One region of the Caballeronia sp. LjRoot31 genome, then DNA from elsewhere that is predicted to be linked to it. Evidence: predicted binding sites of a transcription regulator. Region 1 holds the regulator's gene; the other holds the start of a gene.
What was found. The regulator FNR, encoded in region 1, switches genes on or off when oxygen is low (the NO sensors DNR and NnrR bind a similar motif). The targets are predictions, from matches to a motif close to TTGATNNNNATCAA.
Positions count from the first base shown of each region.

Region 1 (3,121 bases):
CCGCTGGCGACCTTGCAACAGGACGAGCCTTTCTCCAGCAATCCAGAAAACACCGAGGAAGAACCGCTGCAATGACCCGAGTATTGATCGCCGATGACCACGCCCTCGTACGCGACGGGCTACGCCATATCCTGCTGAGCGCGAATGGCCTGGAGGTCGCTGGTGAAGCCAGCGACGGCGCTTCCACCATGGCGATGATCCGCGCCACCCCAGCGGACGTGCTGGTCCTCGACCTGTCGATGCCCGGCAGGAACGGCGTCGAACTGCTCAAGCAGATCAAGGACGAGAAACCGTCGCTGCGCATCCTGGTCCTGACAATGCATGCCGAACAGCAATACGCGGTGCGTGCGTTCAAGGCGGGGGCATCGGGGTATCTGACCAAGGAAAGCGCGAGCGCTGAACTGGTCACGGCCGTGAGCAAAGTCGCGGCAGGCGGCGTGTACGTCAGCCTCGCGATGGCCGAGCGGCTCGCACAAAGCCTGAACGATCCGGCCGACGACCTGCCGCACCGGCGGCTTTCCGACCGCGAATTCGAAGTATTCCGGCGGATCGCGGCGGGTGAAACGATCACGCAAATCGCCCAGGCGCTGTCGGTGAGCGCCAAGACGGTCAGCACGTACAAAACGCGCATCCTCGAAAAAATGCAGATGCCGCACGACACCGCGCTGGTCCGCTATGCCATGCGCCACAAGCTCTTCGACGACGACTGCGACGCCTGAAAGATCGCCTAAAAACGCGCCTGAAAGCCCGAATACCCCCGCCCAATACGCTTGGCGCCAGCGTGTAGTCCGATCCCTACAGCCCTTCCAAAACCCCTACATCATGTCTGGCCGCTCGCCGATTTTATTTTGAGATAGCCTCGAACATACTTCGAGGCATGAACTCAAACGGTTGCGCTCCATGCTGAAGATCTTCCTCGTCGATGACTCGGGCCTTGTGCGCCGCCGCCTCTCTGCCCTGATTGGCGCGCTGGACAGTGTGGTGATCGTGGGCGAGTCCGAAGAAGCGGACTCGGCGCTGGGGTGTATCCGCATGACCCGCGCCGATCTCGTGATCGTTGACCCGCATCTGGCGGGTGGCAGCGGCATGGAGATCGTTGAATCACTGGCGCGCGCCACGTCGCCTGTCCTGACCATGGTGTTGACCAATCATTCGGGACCGGCATTTCGTGCTGCTTGCCAGCGCGCCGGCGCAAGCTATTTCTTCGACAAGACCGGCGAGTACGAACTGGCCCGCGACACCATCGTGCGACTGGCCAATAAGCACCGCCGCGAGCGCATACGCTGCGAGCCGGCATGACCGTCTCTCACTCGTTGCGCGCCCGATCCGCACAGCTCCTCAGTCCATCCATTCAGTGATCGTCCGACTCTTCTGGAGACAGGCATGACCTCAGCTATCGCTTGCGCGCCCGCCGCTTCAACCTCGACGCCTTTTGCTTATCTGGCACGCTCCTCCACCACGAGTTCGCCGCCACCGGGCGCTCGTGCGGACACGAACTGCTCCGCTTGTTCGTTGCACTCCATCTGCATGCCGCCTCTCCTGAGCGCGACCGAGCTGGCGCGGCTCGACGCGATTGTCTGCTCCACGCGGCTTGTACGACGCGGCGAGACGCTATACCGCGCCGGCGACAAGTTCAAAAGCATCTACGCCGTGCGTGTCGGTTGCTTCAAGACGGTCATCACGCATCGCGACGGCCACGAGCAAGTCACCGGGTTTCATATTGCAGGCGAACCGCTCGGACTCGACGGCGTATGCTCCGATGAACAGAATTGCGATGCAATCGCGCTCGAGGACAGCAAGGTGTGTGTCATCCCGTTCGACTTGCTGGAGGACCTTTGCCACGACGTGAAGGCCATGCAGCAGCACGTGCATCGCATGATGAGCGGCGAGATCGTGCGTGAATCCGGGCTCATGATGATGCTCGGCACCATGACCGCCCAGCAGCGCGTTGCGGCGTTCCTGCTCAACCTGTCGTCGAGAATGAAAACGCGCGGCTACTCTTCCGCGGAATTCAATCTGCGGATGACACGTGAAGAGATTGGCAGCTATCTCGGGCTGAAACTCGAGACCGTGAGCCGGATGTTCTCCAAGCTGCAGCACGCAGGGGTGATCGATACAAACGGCAAGCAGGTACACATTCTCGACAGCGAGAAGCTTGCCGGGGTTTAAGCGAAGCAAACGGACGTGCCCATGGAATTTCATATCGACCCGGCCGCTTTCGGCGATGCTGATCGTGCCGATGATGGACGATCTGATCACGCAGCGTAGGTGAAGCCATGGCGCTGACCTGTCCGCTTGACTTGTATCAATGAGATATCCACTGGACATCTCATAGTCGGATAACGTCGGATAGCGGCCACGCTTTTTCGACAAGCGCATGGGGTGCCCATCCTGCTGCGTCATGGGGTCATCAAGAGCCCTTCATCAAGAACCCCTTGTCAACCGACGATCCTTGTTGGCTCGCCGATCTCACGATCCATGATTAAAGCGAGGAGACCATGTCTACCATCGAATCGACCCCTCTCGTCCCTGCCCAGGAGATTGCTCCGGCAGGCCGCAGCGCGATTGAAAGCATGGACGCTTATCGCGCGCTCGTGGCTGAGGCGGGCCAGGATCACGAAGCGTTCTGGGCACGCCTTGCGCGCGAGCATTTGACCTGGCGCCGTCCGTTCACGCAGATTCTCGACGACCGGGACGCACCGTTTTACAAGTGGTTCGAAGACGGCGAACTGAATGCGTCGTACAACTGCCTCGACCGCAATCTGGCCGCCGGCAATGCGAACAAGACCGCGATCATCTTCGAGTCCGACGACGGCAAGGTTTCGAACATCACGTATCAGGCGTTGTATCACCGGGTATGCCGGCTCGCGAATGCACTGCGCGCACGCGGCGTGAAGAAAGGCGATCGCGTCGTCATCTATCTGCCGATGTCAGTCGAAGGGGTTGTCGCGATGCAGGCCTGCGCGCGCATCGGCGCACCGCATTGCGTCGTGTTCGGCGGCTTTTCCGCGAAGTCGCTGCATGAGCGCATAACGAACGTCGGCGCGGTAGCAATCATCACCGCTGACGAGCAGGTTCGCGGCGGCAAGACACTGCCGCTGAAAAGCATTGTGGACGACGC
Region 1 covers NZ_CAXURX020000003.1:1,188,578-1,191,698, reverse strand. Annotated here, with positions in the region: partial or broken gene ACSQ8V_RS34020 (histidine kinase) at 1-75, shown strand, start outside; gene ACSQ8V_RS34015 (response regulator) at 72-719, shown strand; gene ACSQ8V_RS34010 (response regulator) at 901-1,299, shown strand; gene fnr (fumarate/nitrate reduction transcriptional regulator Fnr) at 1,384-2,169, shown strand; gene acs (acetate--CoA ligase) at 2,499-3,121, shown strand, end outside.

Region 2 (3,121 bases), 950 kb from region 1:
ACATGATCCGGATTGACTTCCTTGATGATGGTGTAGGGAATCATCGCGGCGCCAGACCCAAATCCAAGAATGAAGCCAGCCAGGTAGGGCGGCAGGGTGTTCTGCGGCAGGTAGAGTATGGAGAGTGCGGCTGCCAGCATCACGAGAGCGCCAGCGATCAACATGGGCTTGCGGCGGCCGATCCGGTCGGCAATGTACCCGAGCACGGGACAGCCGATTACCCAGCCAAGCGGCACCATTGACGCGCGATTGACAGCTTGCGCATAGTCGATATGCCAGCCGTCGCGCAAAAAGGCGACACCCCAGATCATGTCGCCGATAGTCGTGGGCAGGAACAGCAAGCCTGCGGCGAACCCGCACAGATACGATTGCGGATTTGTCAGTACGGTCTTGTACGGTGTGAACATCGACCAGATTGACGACTGTTCCGCTGTCCGGGCATCGTGATCCGCAGGGGTCAGGATCAGGATGAGGGCCGCGACAATCACGCCTGCTAAGCCCGCATACAGCCAGAACTGCTGCCAGACAATTCCACCATGAATCAACGGCGCGACGACGAACTGACCCGCCGATCCGCCCAACATGCCGAAGCATTGGGTGAAGCCGACGGCTGTAGCCAGATAGCGTGGCGGAAAGCCGTGGGTGGCGAGGTACACCGCGCCGGTGAAGGCGAATGCACCACCGGCGCCCTGGAGCAAGCGGCCGAACTCCGCAGAAGCGACCCATCCGGCTCCGAACAGCGCGGCCCCGCCCGCGAGCATGGCGACGCCTAGCGGGATGACGTATTTCGCACCGTACCGATCCAGCGAGGCGCCGGCAACGAGAGAGAATAATGAATACGTGTAGTAGTAGAGCCCGACGAGCGAACTTACGCCGAGCGCGGAAAGCGCGAAGGCATGGGTCAACTCTGGAACCATGACGCCCGGAGCCGAGCGCAATGCGTACTGCCCGAAATAGAAGATCAGGCAGAACACCCAGGCGACAATGAACGCGGGGTGAAAACAGTCGGTACGAGATGATGCGGGAGAGTTGGATGGCACGACGCACTCCAAGACGGTGTGTCCAGATACTGTGCCTTTAGCGGTTTCCAGGAGTGATGTAGATCAAAGATATCGCCACCGCCGCGGGCGGTCATGGTGCAATTCCCAGATCTTCTATTTCCAGTCGTTCTACAACGTTAGTCGAGCGAAAGCATCTTGATCCCACTGACATCTCGCTGACATCTAAACGCAGCATGGGCCTGACGAAAACCTCGACACCTTCGACTTGACGCAGATCAACCGCGCCGAAAAAGATACCGCTACAGTCGCTTTGAATCGCTGTTCCCGACGCAAGTCACAACGGCCGCGATGGGTGGGCCTTGTCCTTAAAGGTCTCACCGGGCTTCATCGGGCCTCATCGGGTCTCACGGAAAACATCACCCTCTGCGCCTAGTCATTCACGTTTTGAAGAAGACTCTCGCATGGGTTCGTACACGTCGCTGCAAGGTAAGCAAGACTGACCTGAAGGATCTTCATGGACACTCGCTCCAGGATTGTTTCCACCGGTAACCCCGCACTCCCGCAGCAACCGGTTTCCCCTGCTGCCACCAACGCCTTTCGCGCGCTCGATCACACGAAGGAGGCAACGATCGCTCGTTTCACAGGCGGTCTGTCCCCTGCAGCGCAATCGCTGGCTTTTGCTGACTGGTTCATCCATCTCGCGTCGGCGCCGGGAAAACGGGCGGAGCTGGCGTCGCTAGCCGCCGCGAATGCAGGCCAGATCGGTGACTACATGCTGCGCAGCCTGACGGGTAACGCGGCCGTGCCACTTGCGCAGCCAGCACCCGGAGATCACCGTTTTCGCGCGGAGGTCTGGCAGACCGAGCCTTATCGACTTTTGCAGCAGATGTTCCTGCTGACCGAACAATGGTGGCAAGCCGCAACCCGTGACGTACCGGGCGCGACGAAACATCACGAAAACGTCGTGAGTTTTGGCGCGCGCCAGTTGCTCGATATGTCCTCGCCGACGAATTCGCCGTTCACCAACCCCGAGGTCATACAGCGAACCCAGGCCACGCTGGGCGCCAATCTTCTGCAGGGCGCGTGCAACTTGCTCGAAGACGCGCGACGCCAGGCGAACGGCCAGCCCCTCGCCGGCGTCGATCAGTTCAAGGTCGGCGTTGCTCTCGCGGTGACGCCCGGCAAGGTGGTCTTTCGCAATCATCTGATTGAGCTTATTCAGTACAGTCCCACGACCGAAAAGGTCGTCGCCGAGCCGATCCTGATCGTGCCAGCCTGGATCATGAAGTACTACATACTAGATCTCTCGCCACACAACTCGCTGATCCGCTTCCTGGTCGGCCAGGGCTACACGGTGTTCTGCATTTCGTGGCGCAACGTCGGCGCAGAAGACCGGGACCTGAGTCTCGATGATTACCGGACGCTCGGCGTCATGGCCGCGCTCGATACCATCGGCGAAATCGTGCCGGACCAACGGATCCATGCGACGGGCTATTGCCTCGGCGGCACATTGTTGTCGATAGCCGCAGCGGCAATGGCGGGCGTCGGCGACGAGCGGCTCGCCTCCGTATCGCTCCTTGCCGCACAAACGGATTTCACGGAACCCGGCGAGCTGCAATTGTTCATCGACGACAGCGAGGTCTACTTCATCGAAAGCATGATGTGGTCGAAGGGTTATCTCGACGCCAGCCAGATGTCAGGCGCATTCCAGATGCTGGAGTCGAACGACCTGATCTGGTCCCATGTCATTCACGACTACATGCTGGGCGATCGCACGCCCATGTTCGACCTGATGGCCTGGGACGCCGATTCGACCCGCATGCCCTATCGGATGCACTCGGAGTATCTGCGCAAGTTGTTTCTCGACAACGACCTCGCGTCGAGCCGGTATCAAGTCGATGGACGGCCCATCTCGCTGCGCAACATCCGTGCGCCGATGTTCGTGGTCGGCACTGACCGCGACCATATCGCGCCGTGGCGTTCGGTCTACAAGATCCACTACCTGTCCAGCACGGAGATCACGTTCGTGCTGACGAGCGGCGGCCACAATGCCGGCATCGTCAGCGAACCGGGGCACGCGAACCGGCAGTTCAGGATCGAATACGCAGCGGGAGGGGATC
Region 2 covers NZ_CAXURX020000003.1:237,307-240,427, reverse strand. Annotated here, with positions in the region: gene ACSQ8V_RS29855 (MFS transporter) at 1-1,040, opposite strand, end outside; gene ACSQ8V_RS29850 (PHA/PHB synthase family protein) at 1,516-3,121, shown strand, end outside.
Region 2: ACSQ8V_RS29850 (PHA/PHB synthase family protein) is a predicted target of FNR. The motif match lies at 1,267-1,280, and genes of this name have one in related genera.